Regions from separate parts of the Streptomyces sp. WY228 genome, predicted to be linked through region 2. Evidence: riboswitches for the same ligand, from Rfam matches in the RefSeq annotation. Region 2 holds a riboswitch; each other region holds the start of a gene.
The links. A riboswitch is a leader RNA that binds a small molecule or an ion and turns the genes downstream of it on or off. The one in region 2 is predicted to bind cobalamin.

Region 1 (7,125 bases), 5.4 Mb from region 2:
GAACCGCGCGACCCCGGCCGAACGGCTGGACAACGGCGTCGACTTCCATCCCACCGACCGCCGGGTCCTGTTCGGCCACCACTTCGCCGCCATCGCGGGCGCGGGCCCGCTGGTCGGTCCGGTGCTGGCCGCGCAGATGGGCTATCTTCCGGGCACGATCTGGCTCGTCGTCGGCGTCATCTTCGCCGGCGCCGTCCAGGACATGGTGACGCTCTTCTTCTCGACCCGCCGCAACGGCCGTTCGCTCGGCCAGATGGCGCGCGACGAGATAGGGCCGGTCGGCGGGATCGCCGCCCTGGTCGCGGTCTTCATCATCATGATCATCCTGCTCGCGGTCCTCGCGCTGGTCATCGTGAACGCGCTCGCCCACTCACCGTGGGGCGTCTTCTCCATCGGCATGACCATCCCGATCGCCCTCTTCATGGGCGTCTACCTGCGCACCCTGCGGCCCGGCAAGGTCAGCGAGGTCTCCTTCATCGGCGTCGCGCTGCTGCTCCTCGCGATCGTCTCGGGCGGCTGGGTCGCCGAGTCGTCGTGGGCGGACTTCTTCACGCTGGAGCCGGGCACGCTGGTCATCTGGATGATCGTGTACGGGTTCCTCGCCTCCGTACTCCCGGTGTGGCTGCTGCTGGCCCCGCGCGACTACCTCTCCACCTTCATGAAGGTCGGCACGATCGGGCTGCTGGCCCTGGGCGTGGTCGTCGCCCTGCCGACCCTGAAGATGCCCGCGGTCACCGACTTCGCCTCCAGCGGCTCGGGCCCGGTCTTCGCCGGCTCGATGTTCCCGTTCGTCTTCATCACCATCGCCTGCGGCGCGCTCTCCGGCTTCCACGCCCTGGTCTCCTCCGGCACCACGCCGAAGATGGTCCAGAAGGAGACGCAGATCCGGATGGTCGGCTACGGCGCCATGCTGGTCGAGTCGTTCGTGGCGATCATGGCGATGATCGCCGCCTGCATCATCGACCCCGGCCTCTACTTCGCCATCAACGCACCCGTCGGCGTGATCGGCGACAGCGTCCAGTCCGCCTCCCAGGCCGTGGCCAACTTCGGCTTCACCATCACGCCGGACGCCCTGGCCCAGGCCGCCAAGGACGTCGAGGAGGCGAGCCTGCTCTCCCGGACCGGTGGCGCGCCCACGTTCGCGCTCGGCATGTCGGAGATCTTCTCCGCGGTGGTCGGCGGGACCGCGATGAAGGCGTTCTGGTACCACTTCGCCATCATGTTCGAGGCGCTCTTCATCCTCACCACCGTGGACGCCGGCACCCGGGTCGGGCGCTTCATGCTCCAGGACATGCTGGGCAACGTCTACAAGCCGTTCCGCGAGGTCAGCTGGAAGCCGGGCGTCTGGTTCGCCAGCGCCGTCGTCGTCGGCGGCTGGGGCTACTTCCTCTGGGTCGGTGTGCACGACCCGCTGGGCGGCATCAACCAGCTCTTCCCGCTCTTCGGCATCGCCAACCAGTTGCTGGCAGCCGTCGCGCTGGCCGTCTGCACCACCCTGCTCGTCAAGTCCGGCCGTCTGAAGTGGGCGTGGGTGACCGCGGTCCCGCTGGCCTGGGACGTGGCGGTCACGCTCACCGCGAGCTGGCAGAAGATCTTCTCCGAGGACGTGAAGGTCGGCTTCTTCGCCCAGCGCGACAAGTACCAGGCGGGCATCGACGCGGGCGAGGTACTGGCGCCCGCGAAGAGCATGGACGACATGCGGACCGTCGTCACCAACTCCACCGTCGACGGGGTGCTGAGCGCGCTCTTCGCGCTCCTCATCATCGTGGTGCTCGTGGACGCCGGACGGGTCTGCTACCGGGCCATCCGCGACCCGGAGAGCGTGAAGCTCCACGAGGCGCCGTACGTCGAGTCCAAGCTCGTCGCCCCGGCCTCGATCTTCGCGACCCCGGAGGAGAAGGCCGAACTGGCCGCCGCCGGAGTCGGCCCCGAGGGCGGCCTGCGCAAGGAGGCCGCGGGAACGGGGAGTCCGACATGACCGTCGCGGACGTCCGGCGGGTGGCGGGACGGATCCGCTGGTACGTCCGTGAGCTGACCGGCGAGTCCACGTACGACCGCTACGTGGCGCACGCGAGAAGCCACGATCCGGACGCGCCGGTGATGACCCGCCGCGCGTTCGAGCGCAGCCGCACGGACGCCCGCGAGGCCGATCCGCGCGAGGGCTTCCGCTGCTGCTGAGCACCACCGGCCGGTCGGCGGGCCCTGGATCCCGGGCCGTCGCCCGCTCCCTCGATGGAGCGGACGACGGCCCGGAGGTCTGTCCGCCGTCCGTCCACCGTTCGATTTCCCGGTGCACGGATCCCTCACCGTACGAAAAGATGCGCCCATGACATCGCGCTCCCGTTCGCCCCGGCTCCGGCCTCTCCTCCTGACCCTGCCGCTGACGCTGGCACTGGCCCTGGCGACGACCGGCTGCGGCACCGAGCCGCCGCCCGACACGATGGCGGCGGGCCGGAGTTCCTCGGACGGCCCGGCGCCGGACCGGGCGGAGCTGGAGGCGCGGGCGAGCGCCGCGCAGCTCGTCACGGAGCACGTGTGGGTGACCGAGGCCGCGGGCTACGCCCTGGCGCGCCAGTCGGTCGGGGTGCTCGGCGACGACGGGTTCAGCAGCTCCTACACCGCGCCGGACGGCGGAACGCTCCGGCTGTCGGTGGAGCGCCGCCCGCACGCCGAAGCCGACTGTACGGAGGGCTCCGCGGCCGCAAGCGGTCAGGAGCCCCTGGTGACGTGCGAGCGGGACGGCGAACAGTGGTACCGGGCCACGGAGTCGGGCCATGCGTACGCCTGGGAGCAGGGCGAACTCGTGGTCACGGTGAGCGGGCCGCGCGACAAGCCGGACCGGGCGACGCTGCGTTCGGCGGCGCTGGCCGCCCACCGCGCCGACGACCGGGAACTGGACCGGGTGCTGCCGCCGGCCGGGGAGGCCGCAGGACAGCAGCCGGTCGAACGCGGCGATCTGCCGCCGGTGGGCGACGGCGCGCCGAACAACGATGTGGGAGCGAGTGGCTGATGGATCTGACGATCAGAGTGGCGGAACCCGCCGAGTACGCCGTGCTCGGCGGGATCATCGCCGAGGCGTATCTCGGCGACGATCTGCTGGACGGCCCGCAGGACCCGTATCTGCTCAAGCTGCGGGCGGTGGAACAGCGGGCGGCCGAGGCGGAGGTGTTGGTCGCGCTCGACGCGGACGGGACGGTGCTCGGCGGTGTGACGTATGCCGCTCCCGGCACGCCGTGGCGCGACATCGCCGGTCCGGACGAGGCCGAATTCCGGATGCTGGCCGTGGCCCGCGCGGGGCGCGGACGGGGCGTGGGTGAGGCTCTCGTGCGGGCGTGCATCGAGCGGGCCCGGTCCGCCGACGGGGTCCGGGCGCTGGTGCTGTCGACGCAGCCGGGCATGCTCTCGGCCCATAGGATCTACCGTCGGCTCGGCTTTCTGCGGACCCCTGAACGGGACTGGGAGCCGGTGCCGGGCCTGCGGCTCATGACCTTCCGGCTGTGGCTGGAGGCGACGTCCTGAGGGGCTCATGAAATCGATGCGACACAACATGTGGGGGCCGCAGCATCTGGCGGCCCCCACATGTATGCTCGACCTCGCTGTCGTCGCAGGGGAATCCGGTGCGAATCCGGAACTGTCCCGCAACGGTGTGATCAGTGTGTATTTGCACACCTGAAGTCCGATGACCTGCCGACAGCGCGTCCGGATCGACCGAACCGGACGCCAGACGTCCGGGCCTCGCGGATAGGCCGGTGGACGCCGTCAGTTGTGCTGCCCCGCCCCGGGCTTCGCGCTGCCCGGCTTCCCCGCCTGCCGCAGGCCCCCTGCCGAGCGAGGGAAAGCCCAGTGACCATCGCGCCCGCCGATCCGGTTTCAGCCACCGAATCCGCCGAGTCCACCACGGCCGGGAACGCCCCGAACGACGGACCCGGGACCGCTTTGCTGCGGACCCTGACCGACCTCACCGTCGATCTGCCCGACACCGACCCCGGCCGGGTCGCCGCCGCCGCGCTGCGCGGGCGCAACGCCCGTTCCGACGAGGCCGAGTTGCGCTCGCTGGCCACCGAGGCCGCCGCGGGGCTGATCTCCGAGGACCCGGCGTACTCCCGGCTGGCCGCCCGGCTGCTGACCCGCACGATCGCGGACGAGGCCGCGGGACAGGGCGCGACGTCCTTCTCCGCCTCGGTCGCCGTCGGGCACCGCGAGGGCCTGATCGCCGACCGCACCGCCGCTTTCGTGGCGCTGCACGCGGCCGCGCTCGACCAGCTCGTCGAGCAGGCCCTGGCGGACGGCGCCGACGACCGCTTCGGCTACTTCGGCCTGCGGACGCTGCACAGCCGTTACCTCCTGCGCCACCCGATCACCCGCCAGGTCATCGAGACCCCGCAGCACTTCATGCTGCGCGTGGCCGCGGGCCTCGCCGAGGACGAGTCGGTGCGGGCGCTGGACGAGGTCGCCGCGCTCTACGGGCTGATGAGCAAGCTGGACTACCTCCCCTCCTCCCCCACCCTCTTCAACTCCGGCACCCGGCACCCGCAGATGTCCTCCTGCTATCTGCTGGACTCGCCGAAGGACGAGCTGGACTCGATCTACGATCGCTACCACCAGGTGGCGCGGCTCTCCAAGCACGCGGGCGGCATCGGTCTGTCGTACTCCCGCATCCGTGCCCGGGGTTCGCTGATCCGGGGCACCAACGGGCACTCCAACGGCATCGTGCCGTTCCTCAAGACGCTGGACGCCTCCGTCGCGGCGGTGAACCAGGGTGGCCGGCGCAAGGGCGCGGCGGCGGTCTACCTGGAGACCTGGCACGCGGACATCGAGGAGTTCCTGGAGCTCCGCGACAACACCGGCGAGGACCAGCGGCGTACGCACAACCTGAACCTGGCGCACTGGATCCCGGACGAGTTCATGCGCCGGGTCGACGCGGACACCGAGTGGTCGCTGTTCTCCCCTGCGGACGTGCCCGAGCTGGTCGACCTGTGGGGCGACGCGTTCGACGCGGCCTACCGCGCGGCCGAGGCCAAGGGTCTGGCCCGCAGGACGATTCCGGCGCGTGAGCTGTACGGCCGGATGATGCGGACCCTCGCGCAGACCGGTCAGGGCTGGATGACGTTCAAGGACGCCTCCAACCGGACCGCGAACCAGACCGCCGAGCCGGGCCGGGTCGTGCACTCCTCGAACCTGTGCACGGAGATCCTGGAGGTCACCGACGACGGCGAGACGGCCGTCTGCAACCTGGGCTCGGTCAACCTCGGCGCGTTCGTCGCGAACGGCTCGATCGACTGGGAGCGCCTGGACGCCACCGTGCGTACGGCGGTGACCTTCCTGGACCGGGTCGTCGACATCAACTTCTACCCGACCGAGCAGGCCGGGAACTCCAACTCCCGCTGGCGGCCGGTCGGCCTGGGTGCGATGGGCCTCCAGGACGTCTTCTTCCAGCTGCGCCTGCCGTTCGACTCGCCCGAGGCCCGCGCGCTCTCCACGAAGATCTCCGAGCGCATCATGCTGGCCGCGTACGAGGCCTCCTGCGACCTCGCCGAGCGCCCCCAAGAGCCTCCGACAGGCTCCGGTTCAGGGGGGACCCCCCGGGGCCCGCTGCCGGCCTGGTCCGAGACGCGTGCCGCGCGCGGTGTGCTGCACCCGGACCACTACGACACCGAGCTGAACTGGCCGGAGCGCTGGGACGCCCTGCGCGCCCGGGTCGCGAAGACCGGTATGCGCAACTCGCTGCTGCTCGCCATCGCGCCGACCGCGACGATCGCCTCGATCGCCGGGGTGTACGAGTGCATCGAGCCGCAGGTCTCCAACCTGTTCAAGCGCGAGACGCTCAGCGGTGAGTTCCTCCAGGTCAACGCCTACCTGGTGGACGAGCTGAAGAAGCTCGGCGTGTGGGACGCCCGCACCCGTGAGGCGCTGCGCGAGGCCAGCGGCTCCGTGCAGGGCTTCGCGTGGATCCCCGAGGACGTGCGGGCGCTGTACCGCACGGCGTGGGAGATCCCGCAGCGCGGTCTGATCGACATGGCGGCGGCCCGTACGCCGTTCCTCGACCAGAGCCAGTCGCTCAACCTGTTCCTGGAGACGCCGACGATCGGCAAGCTCTCCTCGATGTACGCGTACGCCTGGAAGCAGGGGCTGAAGACGACGTACTACCTGCGTTCGCGCCCGGCGACCCGGATCGCCCGTGCCGCGTCCGGCCAGGCGGCGGCCGCCGCCCCCATTCCCGTACAGCAGGCTTCGGCTCCCGACGCGGACGCCATCGCCTGCTCTCTCGAAAACCCCGAGTCCTGCGAGGCCTGCCAGTAATGAGCACCACCAACGAAGAGAAGAACCTGCTCGACCCGGGATTCGAGCTGACCCTGCGTCCCATGCGCTACCCGGACTTCTACGAGCGCTACCGGGACGCGATCAAGAACACCTGGACCGTCGAGGAGGTCGACCTCCACTCGGACGTCGCCGACCTCGCGAAGCTGTCGCCGGGTGAGCAGCACATGATCGGCCGGCTGGTGGCGTTCTTCGCGACCGGTGACTCGATCGTCTCGAACAACCTCGTGCTGACGCTGTACAAGCACATCAACTCTCCCGAGGCGCGGCTGTATCTGTCGCGGCAGCTCTTCGAGGAGGCCGTGCACGTCCAGTTCTATCTGACGCTGCTGGACACCTATCTGCCCGACCCGGACGACCGGGCGGCGGCGTTCGACGCGGTCGAGGAGATCCCCTCGATCCGGGAGAAGGCCCAGTTCTGCTTCAAGTGGATGGACTCGGTCGAGAAGATCGACCGGCTGGAGACGAAGGCCGACCGCCGTCGCTTCCTGCTGAACCTGATCTGCTTCGCGGCGTGCATCGAGGGGCTGTTCTTCTACGGCGCGTTCGCGTACGTGTACTGGTTCCGCTCGCGCGGTCTGCTGCACGGTCTCGCCACGGGCACCAACTGGGTGTTCCGTGACGAGACGATGCACATGAACTTCGCGTTCGAGGTCGTGGACACCGTCCGCAAGGAGGAGCCGGAGCTCTTCGACGACGCGCTCCAGCAGCAGGTCACCGACATGCTGAAGGAAGCGGTCGAGGCGGAGCTGCAGTTCGGCCGCGACCTGTGCGGCGAGGGCCTGCCGGGCATGAACACCGAGTCGA
Region 2 (7,125 bases):
GGCGGTACGCACTGGCGGACGGCCCGGCTGCGGGACGAGCCGAGGGCCGGGAGCTGGGTGCGCTGGACGGCCGACTGGGTGCCGAGGGAGCGGGGTCCCGCCGTGCTGCTGGCGCGGGCGAGCGACCGTTCGGGACGCAGGCAGCCGGTGACCACCGCGCACAACACCCAGGGCTATCTGTTCGACGCGGTGGTGCGGCACCCGGTGACGGTGGTCTGACCCGGTCACGCGGCCGGGCGGGCTCCCGCCAGTACGGCCGTGTGGACGGCGCGGGCGATCCGCGCGCCCCAGGTGGAGCGGGGTCCGGCGAAGGGTTCGCCGCCGTCGGGCCCCGGTTCGGGGGCGGCGACGCACACGGCGTCGGTGGGGGTGCCCGAGCAGTCGAGTCCGGCGTCCAGAAGGGCCTGGACCTTGGCCTCGGTGGCGGTGGCGACGGCGTTGACGAGGGCGGCGTCGGAGAGCGCGACGGGAAGGGTGACGACGATGTTGACCGTGCCGGGCCGGAACGAGGGCGCCCGGCCGTCGTCGGGGGCCGCCGCCCAGCCCCGTACACCGAGGCCCGCCGTGACGGTCGCCGTGACACCGCCGTCGTGGCCGGTCGTGTACGCGGCGACGTCGGCGGCGGTCATCAGCCCGGCGCCCGGTCCGGTGAGCCCTTCCGCGGCGGCGATCTCGGCGAGGTGGCGGTCCGGGTCGAGGCGCGGGTAACCGCCGGGGACCTGGGCGTTGAGGATCCAGGCGCGGGGGCCGATGCCGCCGCCGAGCACCGCGCTGCTGCAGACCCGGACACCGGGCCCCAGCCGCCAGAGGAGGTGGTGGATGCGGTGCCCGTCCTCGTGCCGGTCGCGCAGTTCGCCGCGTTGCGCGGGCAGCCGGACGCGTACGGAAGAGATGGCGCACCCCTGGTGGCTCGGCGGGTCGGCTGATTCGGCAGGTCGGCGGTGGTCCGTCGTACGGCCGCCGCGGTCCGCCGATCATATGCGGGACCTGCGGCATCACCCGTTTGGCCTAACCGGTTTCGGAGCGGCCCGGCACCGCCGCACGGGGCCAAGGCCCCGCACCGGGCCTTCGGGGACCTTGATCCGGGCAAGCGGGCGGTTGCAACGTGCATGCGGGTGAGGCGCGATGGAATCCGGACGCGCCACCTCCGGTGGAGCCAACCACAGGGCGTGCCCAAGAGGAGGAATCGGTTATGGGAGCCGCTGACGGTTTCACGGATTCCGGAGAACTCGACGGTCTGACCGTGTACGACAACGACGGCGAGAAGGTCGGCAGTGTGGGCCGGGTGTACGTCGACGACGACACCGGCAAGCCCGACTGGGTCACGGTCAAGACCGGCCTGTTCGGTATGAAGGAGAGCTTCGTCCCGCTCGCCGGAGCCCGTCGAGTGGGCTCCGACCTGCACGTCGCCCATCCGAAGGACAGCGTCAAGGACGCACCGCGGGTGGACGCGGACGCACACCTCTCCGTCGCGGAGGAGGAGGAGCTGTACCGGCACTACGGCCTGACCAGGAAGTCCGGCAACCTCGGTGACAACCGGTCGGCCGGCATGGACGCGCCGACCACCGCCGGGACCGGGGCGATGGGCGCGGCCGGTGCCGCGGGTGCGGCAGGCGCGGCCGGAACGGCCCCCGGAGCCAAGGCCACCGGGAAGGCGACCACCACCGGGACGAGCGCCGGGATGGCCGGCGCGGGAACGACAGGAGCTGCGGGCATGGCAGGAGCAGGCAGCGGTACGGGCAGGCACCGCGACACGGACGCCGCCACCACGGGACGCCCGCTGGCGGGCGCCGGAGCGGGCACGTCCCGGGCGGCCGACATGAGCGGCAAGGAGGAGATGATCCGCTCCGAGGAGCAGCTGCACGTCGGCAAGGAGGAGTACGAGAGCGGCAGGGCGCGGCTGCACAAGTACGTGGTGACCGAGGAGGTCACCCGGACCGTGCCCGTCTCCCACGAAGAGGTACGCGTGGTCCGCGAACCGCTCCAGCCCGGCGAGAAGACCGCCGGGACGACGGACCTCGGTGAGCAGGACGTCGAGATCACGCTGCACGCGGAGCGCGCCACCGTGCGCAAGGAGGCCGTGCCGGTGGAGCGGGTCCGGCTGGAGACCAACCGGGTCACCGAGCAGAAGGAAGTCTCCGCCGAGATCCGCAAGGAGAAGATCGACTACGCGGACGGCAAGGACATGGGCACCGGCAAGGACACCGGTGGCGAGTTCGGCCAGGGGCGACGCCGCTGACCAGCACCTCCTCAGGTGGCCATACGGCCGCTCCCACGTCCTCGGCCGCCGGGCGGACTCGTACACGGGTCCGCCCGGCGGGCTGTCCGGGCCCGGCCGGTACACCGGTCCGGCCGGTGCGACGCGACCGCGAGGACCGTACGGCGCTCAGCGGCGCGGCAGGAACCGTACCGAGGGGCGTCCGTCGGGGCCTTCCGGGGTGACGACCGCCCGGACCCCGTAGACGTCCTCGATGAGTTCGCCGGTGATGACCTCGGCCGGGGTGCCGCCCGCGACGACCCGGCCGGCCTTCATCACGGTGATCCGGTCGCAGAACATCGCGGCGAGGTTGAGGTCGTGCAGCGCGACGACGCTGGTGACGGGGAGTTCGGCGACCAGGGCGAGCAGGTCCAGCTGGTGCTGGATGTCGAGGTGGTTCGTCGGTTCGTCCAGGAGGAGTTCGCGGGGCTGCTGGGCCAGGGCCCGGGCGATCTGGACGCGTTGGCGTTCGCCGCCGGACAGGGTGTGCCAGGACTGGCCGGCCCGGTCCGTGAGCCCGGTGCGCCGCAGCGCCTCGGCGACGGCGTCCTCGTCGGTGCGGTCGGGGGCGGACCAGGCGCGGCGGTGCGGGATGCGGCCGAGGCGTACGACGTCGAGGACGCTGAGGTCGACCTGGGTGACCGCGTGCTGGTCGACGACCGCGATCCGGCGGGCGACGGTGCGGCGGCCGAGGCCGGCGAGGGGGTTCCCGTCCAGGGTGACGACACCGGTGGCCGGGGCGAGGAGGCCCGCGAGGATCCGCAGCAGGGTGGACTTGCCGGAGCCGTTGGGGCCGATGAGTCCGACGGTGGAGCCGGGCGGCGGGGCGATGTCCACGCCGTCGAGGATGAGCCGGCCGCCCGCCTCCCGGCCGACCCGTTCGGCCCGCAGGCCGCCGTTGCCGAGGAGGCTCATGACGTGCTCCGGGTGCGGTACAGGACGAGGACGAAGGCGGGGACGCCGATCAGCGCGGTGACGACGCCGACCGGTACCTCCTGCGGGTCCAGGACGGTCCGGGCGAGGGTGTCGACCCACACCAGGAAGACCGCCCCGGCGAGCGCGGTGACCGGGAGGAGACGCCGGTGCCCGGAGCCGGTGAGGGCGCGGGCCGCGTGCGGCAGCACCAGGCCGACGAAGCCGATCGCCCCGGCCGCGCTGACCAGGGCGGCGGTCAGCAGGGCGGTGGTGCAGAGCAGCACGATCCGGGTGCGGGCGACGTTCACGCCGAGCGCGGCGGCGGCGTCCTGCCCGAAGGCGAAGGCGTCGAGCGTACGGGCGTGGGCCAGGCAGACCACCAGGCAGACGGCGAGCACCGCGGAGCAGAGGGCGACCTCGCTCCAGCCGACGCCGCTGAGCGAGCCGAGGAGCCAGAACAGCACCCCGCGGGTCTGTTCGGCGTCGGCGGAGGTCATCACGACGAAGGAGGTGAGGGCGGAGAAGAGCTGCATCGCGGCGACGCCGGAGAGGACGACCCGGTCGGTGGAGCCGCCGAGGGTGTGGCTGAGCAACAGCACCAGGGCGAACGAGCAGATGGCCCCGGCGAACGCCCCGGCCGACAGCGACACCGCTCCCCCGCCGACCCCGAGGACGACCACCACGACCGCCCCGGTCGAGGCTCCGGAGGAGACGCCGAGGACGAAGGGGTCGGCGAGCGGGTTGCGCAGCAGGGACTGCATCACCGTGCCGCACACCGCGAGCCCCGCGCCGCACACGGCGGCGAGGAGGGTGCGGGGCATCCGGAGGTTCCAGATGATGCCGTCCCGGATCGGGCTGAGGTCACCGGCGCCGAACCCGAGGTGCGCGGCGACGGCGGACCAGACGTCGGGCACGGAGATCCGGGCGGGCCCGATGGTCACGGCGACCGCGACGGAGGCCAGCAGGAGGAGCAGGCCGCCGCTCCGGAGCAGCACGGTGAGCGGCGCGCCGCGCCGGGCGGGGCGGGTGGCGGCAGGCGGCGGGTCGGCCGCCTTCACGGCAGTACGGCTATCGGCGCTCACCCCGCGAGCCCGAAGTCGCGCAGCCCGGCCGCGACGCGCTCCAGGCCCTCGACGGTCCGGATGGTGGGGTTCATGGCCTGGCCGCTGAGCAGTACGTAACGGCGGTTCCTGACGGCGTCCATCGTCTTGGTGACCGGGTTGGACTCCAGGAACTCGATCTTCTTCTCGGCGCTCTCGGCGGTCTGCGTCGTACGGCTCAGGTCGCCGATGACCAGGACGTCGGGGTTGCGGTCGGCGACGGTCTCCCAGCTGATCTGGGGCCATTCGTCGTGGGTGTCGTCGAAGACGTTCTTCGCGCCGAGTTCCTTGGTGATGACGCCGGGGGCGCCGCAACAGCCCGCGAGGTAGGGGGCCTTGGAGTCGGAGAACCAGTAGAGGAGGGAGGCCTTGGATCCGTCGACGCCTTCGGCGGCCTTCGCCACCCGTTCCTGGAGTTTCTTCACCAGGGCGTCACCGCGCTCGGGGACGCCGAACACCTGGGAGAGTTCCCGGACTTCGGTGTAGACGCTGTCCATGGTCAGGGGCGCGGTGCGGGCTCCGTCGCCGCTGCCGCTGTTGTCCTTGCCGACGCAGTCGGCGGGCGAGATGTAGGTCGGGACGCCGAGCTTCTCGAACTGTTCGCGGGGTGCGACGCCGCCCTTGGCGAGGGTGGAGGTGAAGGAGGCGGAGAGGAAGTCGGGTTCCTTGTCGAGGACCTTCTCCGAGGAGGGCCGGTTCTCCGATATCCGCTCGACGCCGGCGTTGGCCTTCTCCAGGCCCTTCATGACCGGGTCGCTCCAGGTGGCGGTCCCGGCGAGCCGGTCGGCGAGCCCGAGCGAGAGCAGGATCTCGGTCGACCCCTGGTCGACGGAGACGGCCCGCTGGGGCGGGGCCTTCACCGTGACGGTGCGCCCGCAGTTCTCGATGGTGAGCGGAAAGCCCTTGGTCTTCTTCCCGTCGGCGGCCCCGGTGCTTTCGCCCCCGCCGCAGGCGGTCAGCAGGAGGAGTCCCGCCGCGAGCAGGGCGGCGGTACGTATCGGGGCGGGGGTGGCCGTGGACAGCACGAAGGACCTCTGTGTCTCTGGGCCCAGCCGCGGAGCCCGTCGTACGGTTCCCGTGCCCCGGTGCGGGCGCGGGCGCCAGCAGGTCTTCGGACTCGGGTTCGTCCGGGCGGGACGCCTTCCCGGAGCAGGTGGGTGCTCCAGTGGCCGTGGCCCCGCCCGTCCCCCTCACCGCTGCGCGTCAGTTCCGGTCTCGCACCGGATTCCCTGACCCCGTCGCTGGGGTTCGACTGGCCCCGGCAAGCTATCACGCGGCTTACCACAGATCAGACGCGGTGCGGCGGGCCGCCGGGCGCGGGGCCGGTGCGGCGCGGGATCGGCCCGCCGCACCGGCCCGGACAGACTTAGGGCGTGTCCGGCGGTTACGGAGCCTGGAGGGCGATCACCGCGTTCTGGCCGCCGAAGCCGAAGGAGTGGCTGACGGCCCGCCGTACGGGCACCTCGCGCGGGGCCTTGGTGACGCAGTCGATGTCGAACCCGGGCTCGGGGGCGTCCAGGTTCGCGATCGGCGGGATCATCCCGTGCTGGAGCGTGAGGATCGTCAGGCCCGCCTCGATGGCGCCGGCCGCGCCCATGCAGTGGCCCAGTACGCCCTTGGGGGCGGTGACGGGCGGCCGGTGCGGATAGGCCCGGCCGATGAGGGCGGCCTCGGTGGCGTCGTTGAGGGGGGTCGACGTCCCGTGGGCGTTGACGTGGTCGACGTCCTCGGGCCGCCAGCCCGCGTCGCGGAGCGCGCCGTCGACGGCCGCCCGCGCCACGTCCCCGGAGGGGTGGGGGCTGGTGGGGTGGTGGGCGTCGGTGGTGGCGCCGGTACCCGCGATCAGCGCCCGGGGGGAGGCGCCTCTGGCCCGGGCGTCCTCGGCCCGCTCCAGGACCATGACGGCCGCGCCCTCGCCCATGACGATCCCGGCCCGGTCGGCGGCGAAGGGCCGGCAGAGGCGGGCGGGGTCGCCGTCCCGCTGTGCCGCCGCGCCGGAGCGGGCGAAGCCGGTCATCGCGACCGGGAACACGATGGACTCGGTGGCCCCGGCGATGGCGATGTCGCAGTGGCCCAGCGTCAGCATGTCGCGGGCCACGGACAGGGCGGTCACCCCGGACGAGCAGGCCGTGCAGGGGGCGAGGCTGGGTCCGGTGGCCTTCATCCGGATGGCGATCTCGGCCGCGGGCATGTTCGGGATGGTCAGCAGGATGCCCGAGGGCGAGGTGGCCTCGGGGCCGCGCCGCTCCAGGGCGACGGCCTGTTCGGTGAGTCCGGCGGATCCTCCGCTGCTGGTGCCGACCACGACGGCGACCCGGGTGCCGTCCCAGTGCTCGGGGTCGAGCCCGGCGTCGGCGACCGCCTCCCGGGCGGCCAGGACGGCGAACTTGACGTAGCGGCCCATCCGGAACGCGGTCCGGCCGCCGACCGCGTCGTCGAGGTCGATGCCGGAGACCGTGCAGGCGAAGTCGACAGCGCAGCCGTGCAGTTCGGGGACGGTGCGGGCGGGTGACTCCCCGGCGCAGACTCCGTCCCAGGTGGTGTCGGTGGTGTGGCCGACCGGGGTGATCATGCCGAGCCCCGTGACGGCGATGGCGGGTCGCTTCATCGGGTGTTGCTCACCGGCACCGTGGCATCGGCCGCCGCGCTGCCGACGGCCGCGTCGATGTACGCGGAGATGTCGGCCAGCGTGGCGTCCTTGTACAGCTTCTCCGAGTCGGCGTCGACGCCCAGCGTCTCCTTGATGATGACGGCGAACTCGGCGACCGCGAGCGAGTCCATCTCCAGGCTGTCCATCGTGGACTCCGGCAGGATCTCGGCAGCGGGCACCTTGAAGGTCCCGGTGAGTACCTC
Region 3 (7,125 bases), 6.7 Mb from region 2:
GAGCGGTGGAATTCGGCCATGAGGTGATCCCCGGCATCAGCAGCGTCTCCGCCCTCGCCGCCCGGCACCGCGTCACCCTGAACGGGGTCGGCCGCCCCATCCACATCACCCCCGGCCGGCGGCTGGCCCAGGGCTTTCCCGGGGACGACGTCGACATCGTCGTGATGCTGGACGGCCATGAGACCTTCGCCCATCTGACGGGCAGGGGGCTGTGGATCCACTGGGGCGCGTACATCGGCACCCCGGACGAGATCCTGGTCTCCGGCCCGCTCGACGAGGTGGCCGGACGGATCAGCCGGCTGCGCGCGGAGGCCCGCGAGCGGCACGGCTGGATCATGGACACCTATCTGCTGCGCCCGGCGCCGGACGTCACGGACGCCTGAGGCCACGGTCGGGCGGCGGGTCCACGTCGAGGCGCGGGCGGCAGCGGCCTCCGCACCTCGTCGTCGGACCGGCGGGGTGTCAGCGCCGGGTCTCGTGCGCCCGGATCACGCCGAGCCCGTGCCCCAGGCTCGGGCACTCGGCGGTCAGATCGTCGCCCCGCACCAGATAGTTGTGCACCCGGCCGTCCGTCGGCCGTTCGATCGCGCGATACAGCGTGCCGTTCACGGTGATCGTCCAGTCGTCGCCGTCCTGGGCCCATCCGACGGTCTTCTTCATAGGGCGTTTTCCTTTCCTCCGGTCGTACGTCGCCGGGGTCCGGCGGCCGTGTAGTGGGAAGAAGAACGGCTTGTGACGCTCCGTGGTTCCGCGTTCTCTACGCCATTCGGTTACATCTGGGTCACTGCCTCGGCACAGTCGAGGTCATCGACCTGACCGGCGGTCAGGAAGCGGATGACGAACGGCGGAACGGGCGCGGAACGTCCGTGGCGCCCCTCGCCCATCGAGTAGACACTGTCTACTCGATGGTGCTAGAAGTTTCCCATGGAAGACGGGACCCCGCTGCGGGAACGACTGGTGGACATCGGCGTCGAGATGGTGGCGACCGAGGGGATCGCGGCGCTGGGGCTGCGGGAGATCGCCCGCCGTGCCGGTGTCTCGCACGGCGCGCCGCGCCGCTACTTCCCGACCCACCGCTCGCTGCTCTCCGCCATCGCGGGGCGCGGTTTCGACGCCTTGAAGGACCGGCTAGACACCGCGCTGAGGCCGGACGGCGACCCGCGCGCCCAGCTGTGCCTCCTGGTCGAGGGCTACGTCGGATTCGCCGTCGAGCAGCGCCCGATGTTCGAGCTGATGTTCCGCCACGACCTGCTGGACGGCGGCGACGAGGCCGACGGGCGGCCCAGGCTGCGGGAGAAGACCCTTCCGCTGTTCGGCTCGCTCGTCGCCCTGGTCGCCCGGCACCTGCAGGACTCCGCCCGGCCGTCGCCCGCCGGGCCCGGGCCCGCCCCGGACGTCGTGGCCGCAGCCCTCTGGGCGAACGTCCACGGCATCGCCCAACTCTGGAGCTGGGGAAGCCTCTCCCTCACCCTGGCAGCCCCCTCGCCCGGCGACGCGCGCGACCGCGAGAGCCTCGCGCCGCTGATCGCCCGGACGGTCGACGCCCACCTCGGACCGGCGCGACCGTGACCGTACCCGCGCCCCCGCCCGTACCCCCGTCGACCGGCTCAGCGACCGCCCCCGCCTCGCCCTCGCGGGCAGTGTCGCCGGGGCGATGATCGTCGCGCTCGACGGCTCCGTCCTCTTCGTGGCCCAGCCCAGCCTTCAACGCGATCTCTCCGCCTCTCTCGCCCAGGTGCAGTGGACGAGTACGGCCTACCTCCTCGCGGTGGCGAGTCTTCTCGTCCTCGCCGGACGGCTGGGGGACCGGTACGGCCACACCCGCCTGCTCCTGACCGGATCGCTCGGCTTCGGGGCCGCGTCCCTGGGCATCGCCGTGGTGCCCTCGGTCGGCTGGGTCATCGCGCTGCGCGCCGTACAAGGCGTGTTCGGAGCCCTGTTGCAGCCGGCGACGCTGGCCCTGCTGCGCCAGGTCTACCCACCGGACCGGCTCGGGCTGCCGGTCGCCCTGCGGACCAGCGCTGATGGTGCTCGCCGCGACGGCCGCGCTCGCGCTCATCCCCGCGGCGCTGCTGCCGGGCACGCGCCGGCGCACCGGACCGCCCCCGCGCGACGCGGGCCGCGGGCGGCCGGAAAGCGCCGCCCCGTGTCTCACATCACCGTCCGAAGTGTGAACAACGGTGTGCGCCCGCCGGTCGCCCCCTTAGGGTGACCGGTGCAGCTGGTTCGCTCTGTCCGCCAGACAGGGCGTCGTAAGAGGGAACCCGGTGGGAATCCGGGACTGCCCCGCAGCGGTGAGTGGGAACGACCGCCGTCATACGCACTGGGCCCGGCCGGGTCTGGGAAGCGACGGCCATTAGGTGTCTGCCTCCGGCAGACGTGCCCGCGAGTCCGAAGACCTGCCCGCTGCCCGCACGCGACCGTTCGCGTGCGGAGATCCCGGTGACCTCGTGGGCGGGTCGGCGTAACCATCAGGTGGGACGGGCACGGCTCCAGGTGTCCGGTGTCCGCCCGATGCGTCATCCCTTCGCGTCCGCGTCCCGTCCCGGGATCTGCACAGCAGACGCGCTCGCGAAGGAGAGTCACGTGACAGCGAAGCCCGCAGCCGCGGCAGCACGGGCCACCGTGTACGGCTACCCCCGCCAGGGTCGGAACCGTGAACTGAAGAAGGCCATCGAGGGCTACTGGAAGGGCCGCGTCACCGCGGACACCCTCCGGCAGACCGCCGCCGAACTGCGCCGGGGAACCTGGCAGCAGCTCGCCGAGGCCGGCGTCCACGACGTGCCGACCGGTGATTTCTCGTACTACGACCATGTCCTGGACACCAGCGTCATGGTCGGCGCTGTCCCCGAGCGGCACCGCGCAGCGGTCCGCGCCGACGCCCTCGACGGCTACTTCGCCATGGCCCGCGGCACGCAGGACGTCGCGCCGCTGGAGATGACGAAGTGGTTCGACACCAACTATCACTACCTGGTGCCCGAGTTGGGCCCGGACACGGAGTTCACCGCCGACTCCGCCAAGCAGGTCGCGGAGTTCAAGGAGGCCCTGGCTCTCGGCCTGACCCCCCGCCCGGTGCTCGTCGGCCCCGTCACCTACCTCCTGCTCGCCAAGGCGGCCCCCGGTGTGGCCGCCGACTTCGAGCCGCTGACCCTGCTGGACCGGCTGCTCCCCGTGTACGCCGAAGTCCTCGCCGACCTGCGTGCGGCCGGTGCGGAATGGGTGCAGCTGGACGAGCCCGCGCTCGTCCAGGACCGGACCCCGGCCGAGCTGAACGCCGCCGCCCGCGCCTACCGCGAGCTCGGCGGGCTCGCCGACCGGCCGAAGCTGCTGGTCGCCTCGTACTTCGGGCGGCTCGGCGAGGCGCTGCCGGTCCTGGCCAAGGCGCCCGTCGACGGTCTCGCGCTCGACTTCACCGAGTCCGGCGCCGGAAACCTCGACGACCTCGCGGCGGCCGGCGGACTGCCCGGCAAGCGCCTGGTCGCCGGTGTCGTCAACGGCCGCAACATCTGGATCAACGACTACGAGAAGTCGCTCGCCACCCTCGGCACGCTCCTCGGCCTGGCGGACCACGTCGACGTCTCCGCCTCCAGCTCCCTCCTCCACGTCCCGCTGGACGCGAAGGCCGAGAGCGACATCGACCCGCAGATCGCCCGCTGGCTCGCCTTCGCCCGGCAGAAGACCCAGGAGATCGTCGTCCTGGCCCGCGGCCTGTCCGACGGCACCGAGGCCATCGCCGCCGAACTCGCCGCCAACCGGGCCGACCTGGCCTCCCGCGCCGACGCCGCCATCACCCGCGACCCGGCCGTCCGCGCCCGTACGGCGGCCATCACCGACGCCGACGGCCGCCGCTCGCAGCCGTACGCCGAACGCACCGTCGCCCAGCGCGCCCACCTCGGGCTGCCGCTCTTGCCGACCACCACCATCGGGTCGTTCCCGCAGACCACCGAACTGCGCACCGCGCGGGCCGACCTGCGGGCCGGCCGGATCGACGAGGCCGGTTACGAGGACCGGATCAAGGACGAGATCCGCGAGGTCCTCTCCTTCCAGGAGAAGGCCGGACTCGACGTCCTGGTGCACGGCGAGCCCGAACGCAACGACATGGTCCAGTACTTCGCCGAGCAACTCACCGGCTACCTCGCCACCCAGCACGGCTGGGTGCAGTCCTACGGCACCCGCTACGTCCGCCCGCCGGTCCTCGCGGGCGACATCTCGCGCCCCGAGCCGATGACCGTGCGCTGGACCACGTACGCGCAGTCGCTGACCGAGCGCCCCGTCAAGGGCATGCTCACCGGCCCGGTCACCATGCTCGCCTGGTCCTTCGTCCGGGACGACCAGCCGCTCGGCGACACCGCCCGCCAGGTGGCCCTCGCCCTGCGCGACGAGGTCAACGACCTGGAGGCGAACGGTACTTCGGTCATCCAGGTCGACGAGCCCGCCCTGCGCGAGACGCTTCCGCTGCGGACCGCCGAGCACGCCGCGTACCTTCGCTGGGCGACCGAGTCCTTCCGGCTCGCCACCGCCGGGGTGCGTCCGGACACCCAGATCCACACCCACATGTGCTACGCGGAGTTCGGCGACATCGTCCAGGCCATCGACGACCTCGACGCCGACGTCATCAGCCTGGAGGCGGCCCGCTCCCACATGCAGGTCGCCCGCGAACTCGCCGCCCACGGCTACCCCCGTGAGGCCGGACCCGGCGTCTACGACATCCACTCCCCGCGCATCCCCAGCGCCGAAGAGGCAGCGGCCCTGCTGCGCAAGGGACTTGAGGCCATTCCGGCCGGGCGCCTGTGGGTGAACCCCGACTGCGGCCTGAAGACCCGGGGCTGGCCCGAGACCCGGGCCTCCCTGGAGAACCTGGTCGCCGCCGCGCGGGAGATCCGCGCGGAGCTGCCCACCGAAGCGGCGTGATCGCGGCCCGGTGCGGGAGCGGCCACCGCCGCTTCCGCACCGGGCCGTACCCGTGGGGCCCGGGTGATGTCCGAGACCGCTGATAGCGTGCCGCTTCCGGATCGAAGATCACGAAAGGGCGGGGTAGGTGCGGGAAGTGACGTGTCATGAGGTGGACGCCCGGCGGCTGGACGAAGCGTCGGAGGACATCGTCGGACGAGCCGCGGGGCGGTGGCACGGGATGCGCTACGACGATCCGGCCCCGCGGCGCATGGCCGAAGCCGCCGCCGAACTGCTCGACCACGTCGCCGCCCGCACCGGGCGCGGAGCCGTGCTCGACGAGGTCGCACGCGCCGCGCTGCGCACGGCGGCCGAATGCCGCCTGGGGGAGTTGAGCGTCGGCTGCTTCCCCGACGGCGACCAGGAGATCCCCTTCCCGCTGATCGGCGAGCAGCTCAGCACCGAGGACATGTCCTTCGGCGCTGCCATCGGCCACCCGGGAGCAGCGGCCCCCTCCGCCCGGACCTGGCTCGACGCCTTCGCCGTCTGCCTGGTCAGCGGCCTCGTACTGGACTGGCAGCGGGTGATCGGACTTCTGCTGCGGAACGACTACGCGCCCGCGATCCACGAGGGCGTTCCGTACTCCCCGCTCACCTCCGCATCGGACCCGGCGGACCTCGCGGCCATGGACGCGCTCTGCCTCTACCTGCGCGAGGCGGAGGGCCATCTGCCCCGGCACTGGCCCACCGTGCCGCTGCGCCGGCCGGACGCCGACGAGCGGCAACGGGCGGCCGCCGCACTGGACGCCGCGGGCGCGCCGACGCCCGATCAGCGACTGCTGCGCATCCTCCTCGACGACGAACAGCACGCGTTCGAAGCGGCGTTGGCGGACCGGCTCGACAGCTATCGGGAGAGCCAGGGGCCCGATTCCGCGCCCCGCACCCTGCTGCCGCTCGACGCCCTCGCCCTGGCCGCGCTCGCGGTGCAGGCGCACGGATGGGAGCTCGGCGTCCGCTCCCGCTATCTGCCGCCCGAACTGTTGGGAACCACCGACGCGTTGCGCCGGGCTGCGTAGGCAGGACCCGGCAACTTGGGCTCCTGGCAAGCGAAGCAGCCTCCAGGGCCCGGCGGGTCGCCGTCATGCGCGCCCTCGAAGTTAGGTTAGCCTAACCAGCGGATATCCGGTGGTGGATCTTCTTCCCGCCCCCGGTACGGCTCTGCGTGCGGACACCGCTCCCGCCCGACCCGCCGCGCACTGTGACCGAAGGGCTTCGCCATGCCACCTGCTCACCTCTCACCGTCCGGTGAACCGCCCCTGGAGCCGTGGGGTGTGAGCGCCGGTACGCCGCCGGCGCCCGGCGCACAGGGCGTACGGGCAAGCCTCCTCGCGGGCGGCGCGGACGGGCCCGGGCGGCTGCGGGACCTCACCACGATCGTCCTGGACGCGCTGGAGGACGCACCCCGGGCCCGGGGCGGCCCGCTGCCCGCCGGAGGCCCCGGGGCCGTGGCCCTGAGCACCCGCGCCCTCTGCTCCCCGGTGCTGCCGGAGGAGGGCGTCGGCCCCGAGGCGGCGCTCGCGGACGTGGTCCGCGCGGTCGCGGAAGGGGCCGCCGATCCGGCCGACCCCGCCTGCGTCGCCCATCTGCACTGCCCGCCGCTCGCCGTGGCCGTCGCGGCAGAGCTGGCGGGGGCGGCCCTCAACCCCTCCATGGACTCCTGGGACCAGGCGCCCGCTGCCGGGGTGATCGAGGAGCTGACCACGGCCGCCCTCGCCCGGCTCGTCCACCCGGCGGCCCCCGCCCCCGACGCGCTCATCACCAGCGGCGGCACCGAGTCCAACCTCGTCGCCCTCCTCCTCGCCAGGGAACGGGCGACGCCCGGTCCACTGCGGGTGGTGACCGGCGCCAACGCCCACCACAGCGTCCACCGCGCCGCCTGGATGCTCGGACTCCCCGCCCCCACGGTCGTGGCCTGCCACGACGGCGTGATCGACCCGGACGCCCTCGACCGCGCCCTGACCGGCCTTGCCGGAGCGCCGCTGCTGGTCGTCGCCACCGCGGGGACCACCGACGAGGGCCGCATCGACCCGCTCCCGGAGATCGCCCGGATCGCCGAGCGGCACACGGCCCGGCTCCATGTCGACGCCGCGTACGGGGGTCCGCTGCTGTTCAGCGAGCGGCTGGCCCCGCTGCTCACGGGCCTGGAGTGCGCCGACTCCGTAACGTTCGACCTGCA

Region 1: another riboswitch for cobalamin. It lies ahead of KV381_RS25415 (ribonucleoside-diphosphate reductase subunit alpha); the one in region 2 lies ahead of KV381_RS01710 (ABC transporter substrate-binding protein).
Region 3: another riboswitch for cobalamin. It lies ahead of metE (5-methyltetrahydropteroyltriglutamate--homocysteine S-methyltransferase); the one in region 2 lies ahead of KV381_RS01710 (ABC transporter substrate-binding protein).

Annotation. Positions count from the first base shown of each region.
Region 1 is NZ_CP079114.1:5,770,246-5,777,370, reverse strand. Features, by position in the region: gene KV381_RS25435 (carbon starvation CstA family protein) at 1-1,978, shown strand, start outside; gene KV381_RS25430 (YbdD/YjiX family protein) at 1,975-2,178, shown strand; gene KV381_RS25425 (hypothetical protein) at 2,327-3,010, shown strand; gene KV381_RS25420 (GNAT family N-acetyltransferase) at 3,010-3,519, shown strand; cobalamin riboswitch at 3,567-3,707, shown strand; gene KV381_RS25415 (ribonucleoside-diphosphate reductase subunit alpha) at 3,844-6,300, shown strand; gene KV381_RS25410 (ribonucleotide-diphosphate reductase subunit beta) at 6,300-7,125, shown strand, end outside.
Region 2 is NZ_CP079114.1:398,428-405,552, forward strand. Features, by position in the region: gene KV381_RS01685 (sulfite oxidase) at 1-219, shown strand, start outside; gene KV381_RS01690 (adenosylcobinamide amidohydrolase) at 225-893, opposite strand; gene KV381_RS01695 (PRC and DUF2382 domain-containing protein) at 1,193-2,239, shown strand; gene KV381_RS01700 (ABC transporter ATP-binding protein) at 2,387-3,172, opposite strand; gene KV381_RS01705 (iron ABC transporter permease) at 3,169-4,254, opposite strand; gene KV381_RS01710 (ABC transporter substrate-binding protein) at 4,251-5,297, opposite strand; cobalamin riboswitch at 5,357-5,544, opposite strand; gene KV381_RS01715 (beta-ketoacyl synthase) at 5,657-6,880, opposite strand; gene KV381_RS01720 (acyl carrier protein) at 6,877-7,125, opposite strand, start outside.
Region 3 is NZ_CP079114.1:7,070,093-7,077,217, forward strand. Features, by position in the region: gene cobF (precorrin-6A synthase (deacetylating)) at 1-383, shown strand, start outside; gene KV381_RS31010 (hypothetical protein) at 463-660, opposite strand; gene KV381_RS31015 (TetR/AcrR family transcriptional regulator) at 925-1,569, shown strand; partial or broken gene KV381_RS31020 (MFS transporter) at 1,655-2,029, shown strand; cobalamin riboswitch at 2,206-2,422, shown strand; gene metE (5-methyltetrahydropteroyltriglutamate--homocysteine S-methyltransferase) at 2,587-4,911, shown strand; gene KV381_RS31030 (Imm49 family immunity protein) at 5,039-5,965, shown strand; gene KV381_RS31035 (aminotransferase class V-fold PLP-dependent enzyme) at 6,167-7,125, shown strand, end outside.